4 regions of the Thermacetogenium phaeum DSM 12270 genome follow, and region 3 is predicted to be linked to each of the others. Evidence: riboswitches for the same ligand, from Rfam matches in the RefSeq annotation. Region 3 holds a riboswitch; each other region holds the start of a gene.

Region 1 (3,767 bases), 900 kb from region 3:
TCACCGGTCCCCCGGTGTCAAGCAAACCGGGGCGTTGAGGGCATTGAGATGGTTCAGTCACCTTTAGAAAGGATATCAAGTTTGCGCAATTTTCTGTAGAGGGAACTACGGGAAATTCCCAGTTCCCGCGCCACCTTGCTAAGATTCCCCTTATTTTTGACCAAAAGAAGGGAAATTTCCTGGCGCTCTTTTTCGGCCAGCAGTCGTTTGATCCTGTTTCGCTCGGCGAGCAAGGTCGTTTCTCGGGGCGCCCCATCCCCCTCTGGTTGCAAACCGGAAGAGTGTGGGCAGACAATTTCTTCGGGCAGGTGTTCCAGACGGATACTCTGCCCGGCGGCCACATTAACCATCCTCTCTATCACATTTTGAAACTCGCGGATATTACCGGGCCAGTGGTACCGCTGGAGGCAAGGAATCACGCGGGGGTCCACATCCCTGATGTCAACATGCATTTTCTTGCAAATCTCTTCGAAGAAGACATCAAAAAGAAGTGGTATATCCTCACGCCGCTCACGCAGGGGCGGTAGGGAGATTGAGATCACGTTTAGCCTGTAAAAGAGGTCCTCGCGGAAATTACCCCTGGCGACCTCCAGTTTCAGGTCTTTATTGGTGGCACAAATCACCCGCACATCCACGGCAATCACCTTTTCTCCGCCGATGCGGGTGATTCTTTTGTCCTGTAGTACCCGTAGCAAGGCTACCTGATGTTCCAAGGGCATATCTCCGATCTCATCCAAGAAAAGGGTGCCCCCCGAGGCCAGCTCGAATTTACCGGGCCTGCCACCCCGCCGTGCCCCTGTAAACGCTCCTTCATCATAGCCGAACAACTCACTTCCGATCAGTTCTCTGGGTATGGCACCGCAATTCACCGCGATAAACGGCCCGTTTCTACGGGAACTAGCATTATGAATCGCCTGGGCAAAGACCTCCTTGCCGGTGCCGCTCTCCCCCTGCAGCAGCACATTGCTGTCGTTGGTGGCAGCCAGTTTGGCCAGTTGCACAGCCTTTAAAAGCTTCTTGTTACGACCAATGATGTCAGCAAAGGTGTAAGTGGCCTGGGCACCACTGAGGCGGTTGACCAGATTTCTGATTTTATTGATGGGGTTAAGAAAGATCACTCCATCGGTGATCGCACCCTTTTCATCCTGAATCGGCTTGCCTGATGAGAGGCAATAGACAATCCCCGTTCTGTTGTTAACAATCACCTCCTTGTCGGTATAGCTTTTACCGGTCGTCAGAAGTTCTTCGATACCCGGGTCCCGCTCAACAAACTCTTTGAACATGGCTCCCCTTATCTCGCTGTCCGGCTTTGACAAGATTTTTTCCGCCGCCGGATTAACCTGTTCGATCAGACCGTTCCTGTCCACCACTACAACCCCGTCTGAAACGGTATGGAAAATATTGCCCAGCCGGTTATTGAGCAGGACAAGCTCGCTGTTCCGCCGCTGAAGACGGAGTTGACTGCGGATTGCCTCCACTGCGGCCACCACCATGCCCAGGGTGTGCGGGTGAGTCTTGAACGAGGGTCCCGACATCTGAAGGGCGCCGATTACCCTGCCGTCATCATCGTAAATTGGCGCCGCTGAGCATGTCCAGCCATGCACCTTCTGACAATAATGCTCTTCTCCCGAAACCTGAATTGGCCTTCTGATGGCCAAGGCGGTGCCCAGACCATTTGTGCCCGTCTCCTCTTCTATCCAACTGGCTCCCCTGATAAGATTCAATTCTGCGGCATTTTTGAGGATATCACTGTCACCCATAACCTCCATGATGAAGCCCTGTTCGTCGGACAGCAAAACGATGAAACCGGAACCGGCTACAAAATGATAGAGATTGGTCATAAAAGGCCTGGCAACGTCGATTAAGCTCCTCTTTTTGTAAAGCAGTGCTTCAAGTTGCTCGGCACTTAAAACCCGGTGGCTGACGCCATCCCATGGGTCAACACCAGCCCGCCTGGAACGCAGCCAGGACTCCGCTATCTCTGAACGCACGGTAGCGGGGATCTTGCCAGTATTCACGAAGATCTTCCACGCTATGGCGATACTACGGGAAACTGTTCCGTTGTTTGGCATCGTCACGCCACCTCCCCCTCTGAAGTCCCGTTTCTCGAAACAGGTCGTATCCCGGCAAACGCCGCCAGTAACAGCTTTAAATAATAAATCCAGGGGGTATCTGTGCAGGAGAGCACAGATACCCCCTGGCGTATAGTGCTCTCCTTTCCGTAATGGGAGGCCCGGCGGTTTCCCGCCAGACCCATTGGCCTGGCAACCATACCTGGCTGGCTTCAGGTCACCAGGCTCGGAGAATTATTCATTCTCTATTCCTTTCAAAAGTTCGTTCGACAATGTTCCCGAAAATCCTTCCACCGACCAATTAATTTCCGGCTTTTCCATTGAGATACCACTTTCGAACCGAATCCACCGGGGAACCGTACCGGCCTGTCAGGGGAATGTAGCACAAATTATACAACACCGCGACAATCAGCTTACATCTATTGGCATTCAAGGCGAAAGTCTCCTTCAGGACTCCAAGCTGGATGTAGGAATTAATGAATGATATCATGTCCGGCCGGAACCATATCCTGGCATGGATATTGCTTAGTTAAGTCAACAGCCAAGGAAATATCATCTCCGAACCTGTCCGCCTGTGGCACTGGCTATGGCAGCAGGTCTGTAGGGTATGTCTGGAAACGGACATACCTCCCGTTATGGAAAGGGGATTTACAACTTGAGTAGCTGGGCCATACCTCTTTCCGGTATGGCCTTTTTGCAGGGGGTTTATCCCGTCTCCCTGGTAGAGTTTCTATCCAAAGGGGGTGATGGTAAAGAGGGGTTAGAGGAGCCAGCGCCGGTTGCAGGTTAATGGAGCGAGGTCAAAAAATTAAAAAGGGGGTTTTTTAAAATGAAAAAACCGATGGATGACAGTTACAAGCTTTACATCAACGGGAAATGGGTTGATGGTAAGGAGGGCAAGACTTTCAACACCTATTGTCCCGCCACTGGTGAGCTGCTGGCCACCTGTGTGGAAGCCGGCATGGAAGATGTTGATGAGGCGGTCAAAGCTGCCTGGAAGGCCTGGGAAACCTGGAAGGACGTTAGCCCCCAGGAGCGTTCCGCCATGTTGCTGAAGATCGCGGATTTGATCGATGAGAACGCCGAAAAGCTGGCCTTGGTTGAAACCATGGACAACGGCAAGCCGATCCGGGAGACCATGACCATCGATGTCCCCTTGAGCTCAGACCACTTCCGCTACTTTGCCGCTGCCATCAGGACCGAGGAAGGCGAAGCGGTGATGATCGACAAGGACACCATGAGCATCATTCTCAGGGAGCCCATCGGTGTTGTAGGTCAGATCATCCCCTGGAACTTTCCTCTGCTGATGGCCGCCTGGAAGATCGCTCCTGTTCTGGCGGCCGGTTGCTGCACGGTGATCAAACCATCCAATGTTACATCCCTGAGCCTGCTGGAACTGGCCAAACTGCTTGATCAGGTTTTGCCTCCGGGGGTCGTCAACGTGGTCACCGGACGGGGTTCCACAACCGGCAGGTACATGCTGGAACACCCCGGCTTCCGGAAACTGGCCTTCACCGGTTCCACCGAAGTGGGTTACAGTATTGCAGAAGCGGCAGCGAAAAAGCTGATCCCGGCCACCCTGGAACTGGGAGGCAAGTCAGCCAACATCTATTTCCCCGATTGCCCCTGGGAGAAGGCCATTGAAGGTTTGCAGATCGGCATTCTCTTCAACCAGGGCCAGGTATGTTGCGCCGG
Region 2 (3,767 bases), 330 kb from region 3:
CCGGGATTAAGGTTATCGACCTGCTGGCCCCCTTTGCCAAAGGTGGCAAGATCGGCCTCTTTGGAGGAGCCGGTGTCGGCAAAACCGTCGTCATCATGGAGTTGATACGGAACATCGCCTACGAGCACGGAGGATTTTCCGTTTTTTGTGGGGTCGGTGAACGGACCAGGGAGGGGAATGACCTCTACCTGGAAATGACTGAGTCCGGGGTTATCGATAAGTGTGCCATGGTTTTCGGCCAGATGAACGAGCCGCCGGGTGCGCGCCTCAGGGTGGGACTGACCGGCCTGACGCTGGCGGAGTACTTCCGGGATAGCGAGGGGCAGGACGTTCTGGTTTTCATCGACAACATCTTCCGCTTTACCCAGGCCGGATCCGAGGTGTCCGCCCTCCTGGGCAGGATGCCTTCGGCCGTAGGTTACCAGCCGACCCTGGCGACGGACATGGGTCTGCTCCAGGAACGGATCACCTCGACCCGCAAGGGCTCAATTACCTCGGTGCAGGCGGTCTACGTTCCTGCCGATGACCTGACCGATCCGGCGCCGGCGACCACCTTCGCCCATCTGGATGGTACCGTTGTTCTCTCCCGCCAGATCGCCGAGCTGGGTCTCTACCCGGCGGTAGATCCCCTTGACTCCACCTCCCGCATCCTTGACCCGAATGTGGTGGGGGAAGAGCATTACCAGGTGGCGCGGGGTGTGCAGAAGGTTCTCCAGCGCTATAAGGATCTGCAGGACATCATCGCCATCCTCGGTATGGATGAATTGTCGGAGGAGGACAAATTAATCGTGGCGCGAGCCCGCAAGATCCAGCGCTTCCTCTCCCAGCCCTTCTTTGTGGCCGAGGCCTTTACGGGACGGCCTGGGGTTTACGTTCCCATTAAGGAGACCGTGAGGGGCTTTAAGGAGATCCTGGAGGGGCGCCATGACGACATCTCCGAACAGTGCTTCGTTTATGCCAGCACCATTGACGAAGTGGTCGCCCGGGCGCGCGAACTGGAGGCTGTCAGTTAAGTGGCGGAACAGGCTAAGGAAAAAGGGAAAACCTTTCGGTTGGAGATCGTTACCCCCGAGCGGGTTGTCGTCGAAGAGGATGTGGAAGGAGTGGTCATCCCTTCGCAGGACGGCCTGCTGGGCATCTTGCGCAATCACGCCCCTATTATCGGCGGGCTGGATATCGGTGTGATCAAATACGTCAAAGAGGGGCAGCCCCATTATGTCGCCTGCGGTATGGGGGTTTTCGAGATGAGCGGCAACGTCCTGCGCATCCTCCCAGATACTGCAGAGCGGGGGGAGAGGATTGACGTGGAAAGGGCAAAGCAGGCGCGACAGCGGGCGGAGAAACGCCTCCGGGAGAAAGCGGAAGGTCTGGATGTTCTCCGGGCAGAGCTGGCCCTGCGCAGGTCCCTCGCCCGGTTGAAGGCTGCCGAAGCGGCGGGCAAAATGGTTAAATGAAGGAGATATCTGACGGCCGTTACCGGAAACCCGGGAGCCTGTTGCCCGGGTTTTTTGCTCCGCAGTGTCAGGTGGAAAGCGGCACAATTAGTCGCACAGGGAAGGATTTTGCCGGTTAAGTCACGAAGATCTTAAAAGAATAATAAAAAATGGGATCTTTTCTCCGAGCCAAAAGGCCTGAGGCCGGCTCTCCGGCTATGGTCTTTGGCCGCTGGGCAGGACGGGAAACCGCCTTGCCTCCCGTGTTTGGAAAGGAGAGATCTTATCGTGGGATGCAAAGCCTGAACTGAAGCGGTTTTTCGATTAAGCTTAGTTCAGGCGTTTTCTTTTGGGCAGGAAGCGGCCGCAGGGGGCGCTGCCTCCGCAGGATAGCAAAGGCGCTTTGTTCTTGTTCTTTTCGCTTTGAGCTCCCGGGTCCGGCCCATCGTGGCCCTGCCCTTCCGTGGTTGGTCGCTGCTCGCCAGCATTGAAGAACGCCGGAAGCAAGGGGAGGCGGCAACCAACAAGGGCAAGTACCTGCAAGGTTTCGGCCTTCGACATTTGATGGGACACATTTGCTGATTGCCAAAACTTTTGTCAGAACTTCGGTGATAAGATGACAGATAACGGTTTACTCTCTTCGATCTGGCAGTTTTTTACCTCCCTGGGGGATGAATTCACCGGCATTGTCGGCCTTTCCCTGGCTGTTTCCGGAAGCGCGGTTGTCATCGGGGCGCTGATCGGGGTACCGCTAGGGGCGTTGCTGGGGCTGAAGAGGTTTCCCGGGAGGAAGCTGCTGCTGCGCTTGATCTATACCTTGATGAGCCTTCCCCCGGTTCTAGCCGGGCTGGTGGTCTACATGGTCTTTTGCCGGAACGGCCCCTTGGGTTTTCTGGACATTCTTTTCACACCGGCGGCCATGATCGTCGCCCAGGTGCTTCTGGCTACGCCGATTATCGCCGGCATCTCGGCAGCGGCAGTTGCCGCCAAGGAGAAACTGGCCATGGATACGGCCAGGTCGCTGGGAGCCAGCCGGCGGCAGGCCGCCTGGATGGTGATTAAGGAGGCGCGCTCCGGGATTATTGCCGGTATTATGACGGGGTTCGGCAGGGCTTTTGGGGAAGTGGGGGCGGTGATGCTGGTAGGCGGCAACATCCGCTATTATACCCGAGTTCTGACCACCTCCATCGTGCTGGAGACCAGGCAGGGCAACTTCGAGTTCGCCGTTGCTCTGGGGGGCGTTCTGCTCGCCCTTTCCTTTATTGTCAGCAGCATCCTGCTCCATCTGGATGAATCCAAACTCGGATAAGAAGGCGGGGAGTAGTGCCATGCCGGAATTTTTATATGAGATTGAGGACCTGGTTAAAAAGTACGACGGGCGTACGGTACTGGAGATCGACGACCTCAAACTCGAGGGGAATAAGATCTACGCCATCCTCGGCCCCAACGGGTCTGGAAAAAGCACCCTGCTCCGGATACTGAACCTTCTGGAGGAGCCTGCCTCGGGCAGGGTGATTTTTCGGAACATCGATACGGGCCGGGTGGGGGAAGGGGTGCGCCTGAAGCTGAGGCGCCAGATGTGCATGGTCTTTCAGCATCCTTACATGTTCAACACCTCCGTCTATAACAATGTGGTCTATGGGCTGAAGCTGCGCGGCCTCCCTGCCGCCGAGATCAGGGAGAGGGCGGAAGAAGCCCTTTCTTTTGTAGGGCTTAAAGAACTGAGCCGGCGCAGCGCCGTCAGGCTGTCGGGGGGAGAAACCCAGCGGGTTGCCCTGGCCAGGGCCATTGCCATCAGGCCGCGGGTTTTGCTCCTGGACGAGCCCACCGCCAACCTCGACCCTGACAGTGTGGCCCTGATCGAAGAACTTATCCGGAAGGTGCACGACGAACTGCAAACGACGGTTCTGCTGGTGACTCACAATCTTTTCCAGGCACGGCGGGTAGCGGAAGAGGTGCTCCTGCTCTACCAGGGGAGGCTCGTGGAGAAGGCGCCGGTCGAGGAGATCTTCAACTGCCCCAGGTCCGAGTTGACCAAGCAGTTTGTGACCGGAAAGATGATCTATTAGATGCGGAACCACTTCTTCTCCAATCCCTTGCCCAGCGCTATTCCGGCGATGAAGGCGACGGCGGGATTGATCGCCAGGGCAAGGGCGGCCACGGCCAGGATGAGGAAAAAGTCCTCCCGGCACCCGGTGCCCCCTCTGGCTGCCAGGGCGAGGTCGAGACCGCTGTAAAAAGGAGACAGCCCAGGGCGGCATCGGGGATCAGGGACAGGACTTTGGCTCCGTTGCCTCCCAACAGCAGCCCCACCACCAGCAGGATGATGCCGAT
Region 3 (3,767 bases):
CACATCTCTTCCATCCATTACAAACTCGCCGCATTCCTCGCACATTACCCTCCGCAAGGGTTTTCCAGGAAGATCCTCCTTTTTTAACTTAACAACTATAGGCTCAATTTTGAGCAGTTCTTCGTCGGGTATTGAACCCCAGAAAGCAACCATATCCGCCCCTTCTGGAGCCCGCCGCTTTGTGTTAACCACAATCCTGACGCCTTTATTGCTCTCGATATCTACAAATGATGCAGCCATTTTCCCATAATCAACCCATTTTAGCCGTCTTCGTCCGAGCGAGCATCTGGTAACTGCGTAAACTGCATCGGCAATACAGCGGTCGGCCTCAACAAAAACTATAAAGTCTTTATTTTTTAAAGGGTCTTTAATGCCAAGATAGTTTAATCCCGCCCGGGCGATCCTCACCCCGAACACAATACCGGTACAGATACCCCCATGAAAGTCACGGGCAACTTTAAGATCCTGCTCAAAACAATCAGTCATTAATTCGCCCCTCCTTTATGATGTCTCTGCAAAACCCTCCGCTGCGCCCGTATTTGACGGCCAGGACTTCTGCCATTACAGCAACAGCTATTTCAGGGGTCTTTCTGCCACCAAGGTCAAGGCCTATTGGGGTATACACCCTATTCAGCAGGTTGTCCGGAATACCTTGAGCCCTAAGATTATCGAAATAGGACGCGGCCTTACGTCTGTTGCTTAGGATTCCTATGTATCTGGCCGGAGAGTGAATAACCGCCTTCAACGCCGGCTCATCGAATTTGTGATGGTGGGTGGCTATTACGATAGATGTATTCTCATCAATGTCACACGAACTGAGATTTTCGACTATATCCCCAAGAAGCAGCTTATCGGCTCCAGGAAATCTATCCTCTGTTAGCGTCTCCGTCCTGTTATCCACAACAGTTATTCTGTAGCCCAGAACCATCGCAACTTTATAAATATTTAAAGCAACGCTCCCCGACCCTACAATTATCAGTTTGTCAAAGTAACAGAAGGCATTGATAAATATTTCCACCGATTCTCCCTCTTCAGTCAGAAGCACTTTCCGGGAAACCCCCCTTTCTATGCATGTTTGAGCCTCTTTAATCGCCTTTTTCTCAAGCTGTCCTCCTCCTATACTACCGCCCAGTACGACGCCGTTTTTATCCACAAGCATCATGGCGCCCAGCCTGCAGTGCCATCTGTTTGAAGTAATCACCGTAATAAGAGCAGCCTCTTCATTCTTTTCTACCTTTTCAGCTAAAAGGTGCATCATTTCCGGCTCCATCCTTTGAATTACCCCCTCATAACCATTTGAATAATCTTGAAACCAACAAAAAAGGCATGTTCCTGTATGGAAAGTGGCCACAGAAACATGCCTGAGCATCTCCTCCTTTCCATACAGGGAGGCTGTAGGATTTCTCCTACAACCCTGTGGGGTCGTAAGCCCCAGGCCACGCCCCCGTAGCATCTGCCTTAGGAAGGCGGGCTCGGAGTTTTATTTAATTAGAAACATATCGCTTGTTCGTTATTAATCTAGCACTTCAATTCCCCAACAAGGGAATCGGTCAAGTTGCCAACTACATATGCAGAAACATGCTGCCCGACAGCCAGTGAGGGAGTTCCCGCAGGGACATCGATCAAGATGTTGCATTCTACCAGAGATTTCAAAACATCGTTGCTCTGCTTACCCGTAAGCTCTATCAGGTCGCTCCCATTCTGCTTTTTCCACTTTGCCCTTAACATGCGCCGCTGCGGACTGCGCTTTTGAAAAGCATTAACCAGAATGCCGGTTATTGTCGGCGGAAGCACCTCTTTCATGCCCGACAACTTCTTCAAAGCCGGCACAGCGAGCAAATCAAACGTTATCATCGCCGCAGCCGGGTTTCCCGACAGGGAAAAGATAACTTTCCCATCTTTTCTGGCAACAGCAGTAGGCATACCGGGTTTTAGGGCAATTTTCCAGAATAAGATTTCGGCTCCGACCGCATTTATAGCGTTCTTAACCACATCATACTGGCCAACCGAGGCGCCCCCGGTAGTGATCACCAGATCTGCCACTTCCAGCGCTCCTTGGAGAGATTCGGCAACAGCCGTCTCTTCATCGGGAACGCTATCGAGATAAACGGGTTCTGCCCCCAACTCCTTGCACCTTGCCTCAAGAAGATAGCGATTGCTGTTATAGATCTTGCCGGGCAGCCATTTTTCACTTGGATCCAGAAGTTCATTACCCGTATTAATGATCGCCACCCTCACCCTTTGATAAACAGGTACACTGCTAATACCTAGAGAAGCCAACATGCCGATAAGAGGGGCATTGAGTCGGGTACCAGTGCTCGCAACTACCTCCCCCTCCGCAACATCATCCCCTGCCGGGATGATGTTGGCCCCTGAAGCCAAAGGTTGGCTCACTTTGATCGTATCTGCCGCTTCCTCGACATCTTCAAACCGGACAACAACGTCTGCTCCTTCGGGAATTGGAGCGCCGGTCATAATTCTTATCGCAGAGCCCGGCTCCACCCTTTTCGTCGGAACACTGCCTGCCGGCACCTCTTCGATGACGTGCAAAATTACGGGGTTGTCAGACGCCGCCATTTTGGTGTCTTCAGCGCGGACAGCGTATCCATCAAGAGGAGATTTGTCAAAAGCAGGAACATTAAAAGGGGCTTTGATATCTCGGCTGAGCACCCGGCCTAAGGAATCGGGCAGATGAAGGATGGCTTCTCTCTCTATGGGTCTGAGCATGCCAAGCACTATTTCCTGAGCCTCTTCTAACGAAACATTCAATCTCATCGTCTTCTCCTCCTAAAAGCCGGTCCCAAAAGAACATTGCGGATACCGACAGCTCTCACAGTTCAAACAGAGCCCTCCTAAACCAAGTCTGGCTATCATCGAGCGGGTAATCTTCTGTCCGCTCATAACCAGTGGGAGGAGCAGATCAAAGATAGTGGTCTTATAATACATCACGCATCCTGGCAATCCCATAATTGGTATCTCATCTAAATAGGCCACAAGCATCATGGCACCCGGTAAAACGGGGGCACCATAGGAGACAATTTTTGCTCCTGTCTGTTTGATGCCTTTAGGAGTAACATCATCTGGATCGACCGACATGCCGCCGGATGTCATAATCAGGTTTGCTCCCCGGGAAATCATTTCTCTGACAGCGGCAGCTATTCGTTCCGCATCGTCCGGCACTATTACCTGACTAATCACTTCACTACCATAATCTTCAACCTTCTTTTTTATTACCGGGGAGAAACGATCTTTGATGCGCCCGTAATAAACCTCATTACCGGTTATAACCATGCCTACCCGATACTTCCTGAACGGCAGCACAGAAATAACTTTCTTCCCTCTTGCTATTTCCTCAGCTTGTCTTAATTTTTCGTTTTCTATCATCAAGGGAACGACACGTACTCCTGCCACCACATCCCCTTTTTTAACAGGTCTGTTGTTGTTTCTGGTTGCAATCACCATATCGTCGATCAAATTGATCTGAAACAGCAGATCTTCATCAATATTACACATACCATCATGTTCAGCCACCAGATGAACCTTACCCTCGGCAGGTTCAGTTAAAGAGACTCCTTCCCCTCTTACAGCCTGTGCCAACCGCATCCCCGCTTCATCTTCGTGCACTTCATCACCGTTCTTCGTATCCCACACGTAGATTCGATCTTTTCCCAAACTCAAAAGCATGGGAACATCTTCAGGCCGGATAATGTGCCCTTTCTTGAATGCCCTGCCTTTGAATTCACCAGGAACGATCTTCGTGATGTCAT
Region 4 (3,767 bases), 440 kb from region 3:
GCTCGAAAAGAGCACCCGACCATTCAATACGATCTCTCCCCGCTCCGGCCTCTGCAGCCCCGAGAGACACTGCAGAAAAGTGGTTTTTCCGGCCCCAGAGGGCCCAACCACCACCAGAAACTCATTCAGGACCCGGAGATTCAACCGGAGGCGGAAGGAGGGGAGTTGCTTGTCAATGGTTACGGTCAAGAGATTTTCCATAAGCAGTCACCCTATTCCTTGGGAAATAAGCTTTTTTGACTGGTCTGAACAGGATTATCAGAACCTGTTTCTGACCTTGTCCGGGCAGGAAAACGGCTTGCTTCGGCTGTTCCGAGCGGTATATCCCAGCCGGGGATGGCTCAGCTCCGGGGCAGTTTCTCTTTTATGGTCCAGCGCTTTAACCTGTGCCTGCTCCAGAGGTTGACCCCCAGGATAAAGACGAAACTGAGGAGGGTCATGATCCCCACCAGGACCAGGGCGATGCGGTTTTCTCCGGACTCGGTGGCGGCGTAGATGGCCAGGGGCACCGTCTGGGTCCGGCCGGGGATGTTGCCGGCGATCATTAAGGTTGCCCCGAATTCCCCCAGGGCTCGGGCGAAGGCCATCACCGTCCCTGCCACCAGCCCCGGCCAGGCCAGGGGTAGGCTGATGGTCCAGAAGACCCGCCATTCCCCGGCCCCCAGGGTGCGGGCGGCGTTTTCCAGGTTCCGGTCCACCGACTGGAAGGACGCCCGGACAGTCTGGTAGAGGAGGGGGAAGGCCACCACTGTAGATGCCACCACCGCCCCCCACCAGTTGAAGACCACCGATACTCCCCATAACTTTTCCAGTAGCAGGCCCAGGGGGCCGTGCTTGCCGAAGAGGAAGAGGAGACCGAACCCCACCACTGTAGGTGGGAGTACCAGGGGGAGGGTGAGGACTGCCTCAACCACCTCCTTGCCGGGAAAGTCCCGGCCGGCCATCAACCTGGCCACGGGTACCCCGGCGATGAAGGCCAGCACCACTGCCAGCACGGCAACCCTGAGGGATAAAAGTGCTGGTATCAGGATTTTTTCATCAAGCATGTTCAAACCTCCCCCGGCGGCAACAACCAGCGTATGTTCCTTACTTCTTTCCCGACTTGAAGCCGTACTCTTCGAAGACCTGCATCCCCTCCGGTGAGGCGAGGTAGTTTAAGAACTTCCTGGCCTCATCCTTCTGGCGGGCATTTTTCAGCACCGCCGCCGGGTAGACGATGGGTTTGTGCAGGTTGTCCGGTACTGTCAGAGCAACACGGATGTTTTTACCCGCCAGGACATCGGAGCGGTAGACGAAGCCGGCGTCCACATCCCCGGTTTCCACATAGGTGAGCACCTGGCGCACATTGTTGGCCATGACCAGTTTGGGCTGCAATCGGTCCCACAGCTTCAGGTTGACCAGGGTTTCCTGGCTGTACTTGCCGGCCGGTACTGTATCCGGAAGTCCGAGGGCGATCTTCTTTACCGCCGGGCCGGCCAGATCACTGAAATCCCTGATCTCAGGGCCGTTTTGGGGAGTTATCAGTACCAGCTCGTTGCCCAAGAGGGTAATCCTGCTGGCGGTATCGATCAGCCCTTTGGCGGCCAGCTGGTCCATCTGGCTGGCTCCGGCGGAAATGAACAGGTCGGCCGGGGCTCCCTGCTCGATCTGTTTCTGCAGGCTGCCGGAGGAGCCCAGGTTGCAGGTCAGCTTCACCTCCGGGTATTTCTCGGTGTAATTCTTTTTGATTTGCTCCAGAGCGTCCTTCAGGCTGATGGCTGCCGAGACGATAACTTCTTTCTGCTTCTGCGGCACCCCGGTGCTCGGCTTGCCGGTGCCGCTCTGGTGGCCACATCCCGTTGCCGCCAATACCACCAGCAGCGCCAACAGCGCTTCTGCAGCCAGCTTTTTCAAAAAATGAGCTTTCATAAAGTTCACGCTCCTTTGTTATTTTATTTGTTACGCTAGCCTTATAATAAACGCCACTTTCTCCATTTCCCGTAATTTCGGCCACCAGAACGGTGAGCAGCTCACCGAGAGCCGGGGGTAGTGCCCCCAGGCAAAGGAAGGGATGAAGGCGATCACCGGCAGGGTGGCCTGGTACCGGGAATGGACCACGATGCTTGAACGGCTTCCTGTTACAGGCATCCGGGGGGTATCGGTGATATCTGGTTTCACATAACCGGCTGGCTGCGGCCTGAGCTCGTCCGCGAAATGACCTCCTCCGGCAGTGGCAATTTTGTTGTTGCTGGATGCCCTGGTTGGAGTGGCCGGCATCTCCTGGATTCATGACAAGGGTAAAATAGAAGACCAGCCGCGCTGTCGGGGCAAGAGCCTGCTCCGACGACAGCAGTACCGTGCTGGTCAGAGAAAGACATGCTGCATTGTTCTTCACTCCTTTCCAAACGGGAGGCGCAGCCGTTTCCAGCTACACCCTGGCGGCCGGCCGCCATGCCCGCCGGTTTAGGCGGTCCGGCTCGGAGTGTCTGAATGAGTCACAGGGGACGGCCCTGACTTATAATTTCCATCCCTTGTCATCGTTCCCCACTGCCACCGCGAAGTGGTTCCTGCATTCCGGCTCGACGGCCGGTCGGCTGCGGGGGAGGAAGCTGGGGAACAACATCTCCACCAAACATAAACAAACGCAAACAAACATAAACTAATATAACTATTATTAGATGTTATTATAATATTTGGTATAATTAAAATCAATCATAAAATAAACGTGAACGGGGTAACGAAAATGCCGGGTGATATTTCCTATACCCCCAGAGAGGTGGCCGAACTCCTCAAGATCTCCCGCTATACCGTCTACGAACTGATCAAGCGGGGAGAACTGAAAGCTTACCGGGTGGGGCGTAAGGTACGGGTAGAGGCCTCCGACCTGGAGGCCTTTAAATGGAGGGCGCGGGATGATTTCTCAGGGGTACAGCCTGCTCCCGGGGTAGCGCCGCCAACCGGCGGGGGACCGGCCGCCGCGGGAGCACCCTCTCCCCTGGCCCCGTCCCGTGAGCCGGTAATCATCTGCGGCCAGGATGCCGTCCTGGACATTCTGGAAAGGCACCTGGAGAGGGTGCTCCCAGGGTGCAGCTGCCTGCGCAACCACAGCGGGAGCAGCAACGGCCTGTTCGCCCTTTATCACCGCAGGGCGAATGTGGCCACCTGCCACCTCTGGGACGGTGACACGGACGAATACAATATTCCTTACATCAGGCGCATTCTCCCCGGCCAACCGGTTGTCGTCTACAACCTGGTTTACCGCACCGCTGGGTTTTATGTGGCCGGGGGGAACCCCCTGGGGATCACCGGCTGGACCGACCTGGTCAAACCCGGTATCCGGTTTGTCAATCGGGAGCCCGGTTCCGGCTGCCGCGTCCTGCTGGATGAAAAGCTGCGCAGGCTGGGCCTCGACCGGCACCTGGTGCGGGGCTACGAGCGGGTGGAAATGACCCATCTGGCGGTGGCCAGCTGTGTCGCCCGTGGAGAGGCCGATGTGGGACTCGGTGCCGAGGCGGTGGCCGGGCAGGTGAAGGGGATCGACTTTATCCCCCTGCAGAAGGAGCGCTACGACCTGGTGATCCGCCGGGAGGACCTGAATAAGCCCTTCGCCCGGGCGATTCTGTCCATCCTCCATTCTCCGGATTTCCGCAGGGAGGTGGAGGGGATGGGCACCTATGACATTTCCCGGATGGGCGACCTCATCGCTGAACTTTAGTGAATGAAAGGAAGTGCTTTACCCGGCCAGGGCTTTACAATAGGGTTTCCAGGTCGATCGCCAGGCCGGGAAG

The links. Region 3 has a riboswitch for molybdenum cofactor ahead of TPH_RS00790 (XdhC family protein). Riboswitches for the same ligand answer to the same signal wherever they lie in the genome.
Region 1: it holds a riboswitch for molybdenum cofactor, as region 3 does, so the genes downstream of both, TPH_RS10735 (sigma-54-dependent Fis family transcriptional regulator) here and TPH_RS00790 (XdhC family protein) in region 3, are expected to answer to the same signal.
Region 2: it holds a riboswitch for molybdenum cofactor, as region 3 does, so the genes downstream of both, TPH_RS13565 (ABC transporter permease) here and TPH_RS00790 (XdhC family protein) in region 3, are expected to answer to the same signal.
Region 4: it holds a riboswitch for molybdenum cofactor, as region 3 does, so the genes downstream of both, TPH_RS13095 (hypothetical protein) here and TPH_RS00790 (XdhC family protein) in region 3, are expected to answer to the same signal.

What each region holds. Positions count from the first base shown of each region.
Region 1 covers NC_018870.1:2,187,847-2,191,613, forward strand. The annotation lists gene TPH_RS10735 (sigma-54-dependent Fis family transcriptional regulator) at 54-2,072, opposite strand; molybdenum cofactor riboswitch at 2,197-2,316, opposite strand; molybdenum cofactor riboswitch at 2,617-2,734, shown strand; gene TPH_RS16230 (hypothetical protein) at 2,728-2,862, shown strand; gene TPH_RS10750 (aldehyde dehydrogenase family protein) at 2,902-3,767, shown strand, end outside.
Region 2 covers NC_018870.1:2,754,015-2,757,781, reverse strand. The annotation lists gene atpD (F0F1 ATP synthase subunit beta) at 1-1,013, shown strand, start outside; gene TPH_RS13570 (F0F1 ATP synthase subunit epsilon) at 1,014-1,454, shown strand; molybdenum cofactor riboswitch at 1,604-1,727, shown strand; gene TPH_RS13565 (ABC transporter permease) at 2,050-2,742, shown strand; gene TPH_RS13560 (ABC transporter ATP-binding protein) at 2,762-3,502, shown strand; gene TPH_RS13555 (solute carrier family 23 protein) at 3,540-3,767, opposite strand, start outside.
Region 3 covers NC_018870.1:148,241-152,007, reverse strand. The annotation lists gene TPH_RS00795 (FmdE family protein) at 1-486, opposite strand, end outside; gene TPH_RS00790 (XdhC family protein) at 479-1,369, opposite strand; molybdenum cofactor riboswitch at 1,357-1,490, opposite strand; gene TPH_RS00785 (molybdopterin molybdotransferase MoeA) at 1,519-2,775, opposite strand; gene TPH_RS00780 (molybdopterin-binding protein) at 2,788-3,767, opposite strand, start outside.
Region 4 covers NC_018870.1:2,652,152-2,655,918, reverse strand. The annotation lists gene TPH_RS13110 (ATP-binding cassette domain-containing protein) at 1-201, opposite strand, end outside; gene modB (molybdate ABC transporter permease subunit) at 342-1,046, opposite strand; gene modA (molybdate ABC transporter substrate-binding protein) at 1,087-1,908, opposite strand; gene TPH_RS13095 (hypothetical protein) at 1,939-2,256, opposite strand; molybdenum cofactor riboswitch at 2,358-2,474, opposite strand; gene TPH_RS13090 (helix-turn-helix transcriptional regulator) at 2,723-3,694, shown strand.